DNA from 2 places in the Bradyrhizobium symbiodeficiens genome. Region 1 is predicted to be linked to the other one. Evidence: riboswitches for the same ligand, from Rfam matches in the RefSeq annotation. Region 1 holds a riboswitch; the other holds the start of a gene.
The links. A riboswitch is a leader RNA that binds a small molecule or an ion and turns the genes downstream of it on or off. The one in region 1 is predicted to bind S-adenosylmethionine.

Region 1 (4,208 bases):
CGCGAAGTCCGCCGCCGATATTTTCAGCCGCGTGCCATGCCTGCCGCCGAAGGGTGGTACGAAGGCGATGGGCTCGCTGCCGCATGTCGCGGGCAAGCTCGTCGCCGGCAAGCCCGTCGTCATCGTCGCGTTCGGCTCGTCGTCGACCGCGGGCTTCGGTGCGACCTCACCGGAGTTTAATTATCCGAACCGTCTTGCCGCACAGTTGCGCCGGCAATATCCGACCGCCGACATCACCGTCGTCAATGCCGGCGTCGGTGGCGAGGACGCGCCCGAGATGATGAAGCGCCTCCAGAGGGAGGTGATCGACGTGCACCCGGATCTCGTGATCTGGCAGGTCGGCACCAACGCCGTACTGCGCAATCTCGATCCCGGCGAGACCGCAAAGCTGGTCGAGGAGGGCATCGGCCGCATCCAGGCCGCCGGCGACGCCGACATCGTGCTGGTCGATCCGCAATATTCGCCGGCCGTCAACCAGCGCGCCGAAAGCGCCGGCAGGATGGTGAAGCTGCTCGGCAAGGTCGCCGAGCTCCGTCACGTCGGCATCTTCCCGCGCTTCGAAGTGATGCGCGAGTGGCACGAGAAGCAGGCCATTCCGGTCGAGGGCTTCGTCATCGCCGACGGCCTGCACATGAACGATTGGGGCTACGCCTGTTTCGCCCAGCTGCTCGGCGACGATATCATCCGCTCCGTCGGCCAGATCAAGCTGGGCGTGAACGTGCCGGCCGACGTGCGGACGTATCGGCCGATGTAAGACGGTGCCGTAGGGTGGGCAAAGGCGCGCCCTTCGCGCGCCGTGCCCACGATCTCGTCATTGTCATCGAGAATGGTGGGCACGGCGCAAGCGCGCCTTTGCCCACCCTTCGAGACCTTCACCCCCTCACGCCTTCTCCAGCGCCGCCGTCAGATCCTCGATCAGATCATCGGCATGCTCCAGCCCCGCCGAGAAGCGAATGAAGCCTTCGCTGATGCCAAGTGCGGCGCGGTCCTCCGGCTTCAGGCGCTGATGCGTCGTGGTCGCCGGATGGGTGACGAGGCTCTTGGCGTCGCCGAGATTGTTCGAGATCTTCGCCAGCTTCAATTCGTTGAGCACGCGGAACGCCGCCTGCTTGCCGCCCTTGACCTCGAAGCCGACCAGCGTCGAGCCGCCGCGCATCTGCTTCTTCACCAGCGCCGCCTGCGGATGATCGGCGCGGCCCGGGAAGACCAGCCGCGAGATCTTCGGATGGCTCGCCAGCACGTCGGCGATGCGCGCGGCGGTCTCGGTCTGCGCGCGCACGCGCACGCCCAGGGTCTCCAGGCCCTTGAGCAGGACCCAGGCGTTGAACGGCGAGATCGACGGGCCGGTCTGGCGCATGAAGTTGTGGATGTGCTCGGCGATGAAGGCCTCGGACGACAGGATGATGCCGCCGAGGCAGCGACCCTGGCCGTCGATATGCTTGGTCGCGGAATAGACCACGACGTCGGCGCCGAGCGCGAGCGGGCTCTGCCAGATCGGCGTCGCGAACACGTTGTCGACGACGAGCCGTGCGCCGGCCTTGTGCGCGATCTCGGCGATGGCAGGAATATCCAGCACGTCGAGCGTCGGGTTGGTGGGGCTCTCCAGGAAGAACGTCTTGGTGTTGGGCTTCACCGCGCGTTGCCATTCGTCGAGATTGGCTCCGTCGACCAGCGTGGTCTCGATGCCGTAGCGCGGCAGCAGGTCCTGCACGACGTAGAGGCACGAGCCGAACAGCGCGCGGGAGGCGACCAGATGATCGCCCGCCTTGAGCGGCGCCAGGATCGCGGTCGTCACCGCGGCCATGCCTGTTGCCGCCGAGCGGGCGGCTTCGGCGCCTTCGAGCTCGATCATGCGGCGCTCGAACATCGCGATGGTGGGATTGGAATAGCGCGAATAGATGAAGCCCGGATCCTCGCCCTTGAACCGCGCTTCGCATTGCTCGGCGGTGTCGTAGACATAGCCCTGGGTCAGGAACAGCGCCTCCGACGTCTCGCCAAACTGCGAGCGCAGGGTGCCGGAATGGACCAGGCGGGTTTCGGGACGGTAGTTGGTGGTCGACTTCGACATAGGTACCTCCGACATGACCGTCTCGTCGAAAACGGTCACAAAAAAACCGGCCTGGATATATCCACGGGCCGGGATCACAGAGGTCCCCGGCCTGTTTAGCGACTTATTTAACGTGGCTGCAAGCCGGCCGGCTCAAATCACCACGGGATAAGTGATGCTCATATTCCGCAATGCCCTTTCCGTCAAGGCGTCCATCGGATAGCCGTAAAAGACTTGTATTTCCGGCATGTCTGGATGCATCTGACCCCCGATGAGGACCCCCGGTTGACGTTCACGGTCGCGCCCGACGCCAATGGTATCCTGCCCGACCGCATGATCGCGGCGATGGCGGCGGCAGGCCTCATCCTGCCCGCCTATGATTTCGTCGAGAGCCAGATCCAGCCGGCGAGCCTCGATCTGCGTCTCGGCGACATCGCCTATCGCGTCCGCGCCAGCTTCCTGCCCGGTCCCGGTGCCACCGTCGCCGAGCGGATCGACGAATTGAAGCTGCACGAATTCAGCCTCGCCGACGGCGCCGTGCTTGAAACCAACTGCGTCTACATCGTGCCGCTGCTGGAGAGCCTCGCGCTGCCGCCTGAGATCGTCGCGGCCGCGAACCCGAAGAGCTCCACCGGCCGGCTCGACGTCTTCACCCGCGTGATCGCTGACGGCACCCGCCGCTTCGACATGATCGGCGCCGGCTATCACGGCCCGCTCTATGCCGAGATCAGCCCGAAGACGTTTCCGGTGCTGGTCAGCGAGGGCTCGCGTCTGAGCCAGGTGCGCTTCCGCACCGGCGACGCCATCCTCAACCCCGACGAGCTCGATGCCTTGCACGCCGCCGAGCGCCTCGTCGACGTCGACGATGCCGATCTCTCCGGCGGCGTCGCCGTCTCCGTCGATCTCTCCGGCGAAAGGGCAAACGGCTTCGTCGGCTACCGCGCCAAGCGCCACACCGGCGTCGTCGACGTCGATCGTCGCGCCGGGTATTCCGTCGAGGACTTCTGGGAGCCGATCTCGGCCCGCCCCGACGGCAGCCTGATCCTCGATCCCGGCGAGTTCTACATCCTGGCCTCGAAGGAAGCCGTGCAGGTGCCGCCCGACTACGCGGCGGAGATGGTGCCGTTCGATCCGCTGGTCGGCGAATTCCGCGTGCACTATGCCGGATTCTTTGATCCCGGCTTCGGCTATGCCGGCGCGGGCGGATTGGGATCGCGCGCCGTGCTGGAGGTGCGTTCGCGCGAAGTGCCGTTCATCCTCGAGCACGGCCAGATCGTCGGCCGCCTCGTCTACGAGAAGATGCTGGCCCGCCCCGACGCGATGTACGGCCAGCGCATCGGCTCCAACTACCAGGCCCAGGGCCTCAAACTATCGAAGCATTTCCGGGTGTAGCGATATCGCGTAGCCCGGATGGAGCGAAGCGAAATCCGGGAAGGTCTCACTTGTGGCACGATCCCGGATTACGCAGAGCCTGTCATCGGGCGGCGCTCCGCGCCGACCCGGTGGCTCCATCCGGGCTACAAGGTGGTGACATGACCAACCCATCCGAACTCGACGCAAAGATCGCCGAAGACGTCGCGGATGCGCTGATCTATTCGGATCGCTCCGGCACGATCATGCGGTGGAATCGTGCAGCGGCGGCTCTGTTCGGCTTCTCCGCCACGGAAGCGCTCGGCCAGAATCTCGATTTGATCATTCCCGAGCATCTGCGTGCCGCGCACTGGAAGGGCTTTGAAGCTGCGCTGGCCACCGGCGCGATGAAGCTCGCGGGCAGGCCGACGCTGACCCGCGCGCTGCACAAGAGCGGACGCAAGCTCTACATCGAGATGACCTTTGCACTGGTGCGGGATTCCGGCGGCAACGTGCTGGGATCGGTGGCGATGGCGCGTGACGTCACCGAACGGGTCGAGCGAGAGCGCGCAGCCAAGGCGCCGCCGCAAACTTCGTGATGCGGAATTGGCGGGCGGCCGCGCAGGGCGCTCTGCACGGGCGTCATGTTGCTTGCCGGAAGGCGCGGTGACACACTCGATCGCAACAACGATCGGGAGCGAAACCAATGACCGACGCAGCTGACGCCGCGCAGGAAGCCCAATGGAAGCGCTGGCGCGCGGTCGCCGATCTCTATCACGCTTACTTCACGGGCCTCATCCTCACCGTCGTC
Region 2 (4,208 bases), 1.2 Mb from region 1:
TCGGGCTCAACGCGCCGCAGCGCGCGCTGTCGATGACGCTGGCCGGCGTCGGCTCCGGCTCCGAGATCGAGAATCTGGAGGCCTGGCGCAAGCAGTGCCGCGCCAATGCCGAGCAGTTCGAGACGCTGGGCTCCGCCGAGGTCGCGAAAGTCACGCGCGAGGCGCCGAGCCGGATTCCCTTCCTGGTGAAGGACCCCCGCGGCCATGCCGATTTCTACGCCGCGCTGGCGCGGCACGATTCCAAGGGATCGGCAAACACGATGCGTGGCTTCCAGGGCGGCCGCCCCTCGATCTACACGATGACGGATGCGATCAAGAAAGCGTCCACGCCGGCGCTGATCGTCTGCGGTGACGAGGACGATCCCTGCGTCGGACCGAGCCTGTTCCTGAAGCAGCATCTGCCGGCGGCCGGGCTCGCGATGTTTCCGAAGTCGGGCCACGTGCTCAACCTCGAAGAGCCCGCGCTGTTCAACGAGACGGTGGCGCGGTTCGTGACGCTGGTGGAAGCGGGAAGATGGCCGGTGCGCGATCCGCGGTCGCTGGCGGCGCATTAGAGCCGTCATTCCGGTATGCGCCGAAGGCGCAGCCCCGGAATCCATAAGACCATAAATACTGTTGCGCGATGGATTCTCAGATGCGCAATTGCGCATCATAGCTCGCGCTACGCGCGCCGCGGAATGACGCCTACAGCGTCACTTCCCCCCGCCCCTGCTGAGCAGAAACACGCCCTGCTCGCCGAACATGTTCCACACCCACCATGGCAGGTTCAGCGGGATCGGGCGACCATAGAGATCGAGCGCGATGGCGCGCTCCATCTTGACGTTGATCTCGTCGCAGAGCTCGACGAAATCCTTGATGGTGCAGAAATGGATGTTGGCGGTGTCGTACCAGGTCGCCGGCAGATTCTCGGTGCGCGGCATGTGGCCGCCGATCAGGAGTTGGAGCCGCATCTTCCAGAAGCCGAAATTCGGGAACGAGACGATGGCACGGCGGCCGATGCGCAGCAGATTCTCCAGCACCACGCGCGGCTGCCGTGTTGCCTGCAGCGTCTGCGACAGGATCACGTAGTCGAAGGCGTCATCCGGATAGTTGACGAGGTCGGTGTCGGCATCTCCCTGCACCACCGCGAGCCCCTTGGCGACGCAGCGGTTGACGCCCTCGCGCGACAGTTCGATGCCGCGGCCGTCGATGCCGCGGGTTTCCAGCAACTGAAGCAGATCGCCCTCGCCGCAACCGACATCGAGCACTTTCGAGCCGGGCTTGACCATCTCGGCCACCAGCCGATGATCGGTGCGAAAATCACCGGACTGCCCGGTCGCGACGCCGCCCAGCGGCAATACTTCCTGCACGGACATGCTAGCCATCCTTCAGTCCGCGCGCCTTGCCTGCCGATTGCAGGAAAGCGCGGGAGATATCGAGGAATTCGGGCACGTCGAGCAGAAAGGCGTCGTGGCCGCGATCGGTCTCGATCTCGGCGAACGACACCCGCGCGCTCGACGCATTCAGCGCATGCACCAGCGCGCGCGATTCCGAGGTCGGGAACAGCCAGTCGCTGGTGAAGGAGACCACGCAGAAGCGGGTCTTGATTTCCGCGAACGCCTTCGCGAGCACGCCGCCATGGTCGGCGGCGATGTCGAAATAGTCCATCGCGCGCGTCAGATAGAGATAGGAGTTGGCGTCGAAGCGCTCGACAAACGACGAGCCCTGGTAGCGCAGATAGGACTCGACCTGGAAGTCGGCGTCGAACGAGAAGGTCGGCAGCTCACGGTCCTGCATGCGCCGGCCGAACTTGCGATGCAGCGCGGCGTCGGAGAGATAGGTGATGTGCGCGGCCATCCGAGCCACCGCCAGCCCGCGATGCGGATGGATGCCCTGATCGGCATAGCCGCCACCGTGCCAGTCGGGATCGGCCATCACGGCCTGACGGCCGAGCTCGTGGAAGGCGATGTTCTGCGCCGAGTGCCGCGTCGCGCAGGCAATCGCCAGCGCGGAGAACACGCGAGCAGGATAGGCCGCGGTCCATTGCAGCACCTGCATGCCGCCCATCGAGCCGCCGACCACCGCGAACAGCGTGTCGATGCCGAGCCGGTCGATCAGCATGGCCTGCGCGCGCACCATGTCGGGGATGGTGATGACGGGGAATTCCAGGCCCCAGACCTTGCCGGTGGCGGGATTGATCGACGCCGGCCCGGTCGAGCCCATGCAGCCGCCGATCACGTTGGAGCAGATGATGAAGTAGTGCTTGGGATCGATGGGGCGGCCGGGACCGACCAGCGTCTCCCACCAGCCGGGCTTGCCGGTGACGGGGTGCACGTTGGCGACATGCTGATCGCCGGTCAGCGCATGGCAGATCAGCACCGCGTTGGAGCGATCGGCGTTGAGTTCGCCATAGGTCTGGTAGGCGATCTGAAACGGGGTGAGATCGACGCCGCAATCGAGCCGTAGCGGCTGCTCGGCGCCGAAATGTGCGACCTGCGAACTTGGATGATCCACCTCGTGCGATCGCTCGTCGGCGCTGATCGCAGGACTCGGTATCGATTTGACGTCACCCATCTGACCATCGACCTCGTTTGCGGTCGGGCTCGAGACCGCATTTGAAATCAGGCCATGAAAAACCCGGCCTGAACGAAAGGTTCGGCCGGGATCGAAAACGTCCCCGGCCTGTTTAGCGAGTTTTTTAACGTGGCTGCAAGCCGGCCGGCTCAAATGACCACGGAACGGGCAAAAGCTACCGTCTTGGGCGGTTTTCGTCAAGTCGCGGCCCGGACCGACCAAGTTCGCCGGCTGCGCCTTCGGCGAAAAGCAGCCTCATTTCTCTTTGCTTTCGCGGCCCCGACTGCCTAATCAGGGCATTCTCATCGTAACAATCGACAGCCAGACATGTCCCAAATTCCGCCCGCGCCACCATCGCTGCAGGAACTGCGCAAGGAGATCGACGCGATCGACGACGGCATGCATCGCCTGTTGATGCAGCGTGGCGACATCATCGACCGCCTGATCCAGGTGAAGCAGACCCAGGAGGTCGGCTCGGCGTTCCGCCCGGCGCGCGAGGCCGCCATGATGCGCGACCTCGTGCAGCGGCATCGCGGCATCCTGCCGCTCGACACGGTCGAGAGCATCTGGCGCGTCATCATCTCGACGTTCACTTACGTGCAGGCGCCGTTCTCCGTGCATGCCGACATCTCCGTGAGCGAGCCGGCGATGCGCGATTCCGCGCGCTTCCATTTTGGTTTCACCGTGCCTTACGTCGCGCATTTCAGCGCGCAGGCCGCGGTCGAGGCGGTGGCGAAATCCAAGGGCGACCTGGCGCTGGTCTCGGCGACCTCCAGCCGCACGCCGTGGTGGCTCTCGCTCGAGGAAAAAGGCGCGCCGAAGATCATCGCGCGCATGCCGTTCGTCGAGCGCGCCGACCATCCGGCCGCACTGCCGGTGTTCGCGATCTCGCGCGTCCCCGACAGCGCCCTGGTGACCGAGGTCGAGACCTTCAGCGTGCGCGTGTCCGGCTGGAACGCGGAGGTGGCGCGCGCCCTGTCGCCGCTCGCCGAAATCGTGGCGGTGCCCGATACCGCCTTCGACGGCGCCGCACTGCTGGTCTCGGTCACGAGCGCGACCAGCATCGACAAAATCAGGGCTGCCCTGATCGAAGCGGGGGCCTCGGTGCGCTCCACGGCCCTCGTCGGCAGCCACGCAACGCGCTATACGGTGCCCCCGACCGGGGCGAAATCGTAAGTCACGCGCCGCGCCCCGCCATTTTCGGAGTTCAAGATGTCACGCCCCGTGCCGAATCCCGGCATTCTCGATATTGCGCCCTACACGCCCGGCAAGAGCCCGGTCGCCGAGCCGGGCCGCAAGGTGTTCAAGCTCTCCGCCAACGAGACGCCGTTCGGGCCCTCGCCCAAGGCGATCGAGGCGTTCAAGAACGTGGCGGATCACCTGGAAGACTATCCGGAAGGGACCTCGCGCGTGCTGCGCGAGGCGATCGGCCGCTCTTTCGGGCTCGATCCCAACCGCATCATCTGCGGCGCCGGCTCGGACGAGATCCTCAATCTGCTCGCCCACACCTATCTCAGCCACGGCGACGAGGCGATCTCCACCACGCACGGATTCCTAGTCTACCCGATCGCGACCATGGCGGTCGGCGCCAAGAACGTCGTCGCGGCCGAAAAGAACCTCACCTGCGACGTCGACGCCATTCTCAAGGCGGTGAC

Region 2: it holds a riboswitch for S-adenosylmethionine, as region 1 does, so the genes downstream of both, metX (homoserine O-acetyltransferase MetX) here and CIT39_RS31840 (O-succinylhomoserine sulfhydrylase) in region 1, are expected to answer to the same signal.

The regions. Positions count from the first base shown of each region.
Region 1 covers NZ_CP029427.2:6,735,999-6,740,206, reverse strand. The annotation lists gene CIT39_RS31845 (SGNH/GDSL hydrolase family protein) at 1-754, shown strand, start outside; gene CIT39_RS31840 (O-succinylhomoserine sulfhydrylase) at 881-2,068, opposite strand; SAM riboswitch at 2,143-2,222, opposite strand; gene CIT39_RS31835 (2'-deoxycytidine 5'-triphosphate deaminase) at 2,303-3,439, shown strand; gene CIT39_RS31830 (PAS domain S-box protein) at 3,580-3,996, shown strand; gene CIT39_RS31825 (hypothetical protein) at 4,104-4,208, shown strand, end outside.
Region 2 covers NZ_CP029427.2:910,713-914,920, reverse strand. The annotation lists gene CIT39_RS04260 (alpha/beta fold hydrolase) at 1-554, shown strand, start outside; gene metW (methionine biosynthesis protein MetW) at 693-1,355, opposite strand; gene metX (homoserine O-acetyltransferase MetX) at 1,357-2,553, opposite strand; SAM riboswitch at 2,645-2,724, opposite strand; gene CIT39_RS04245 (chorismate mutase) at 2,881-3,729, shown strand; gene hisC (histidinol-phosphate transaminase) at 3,766-4,208, shown strand, end outside.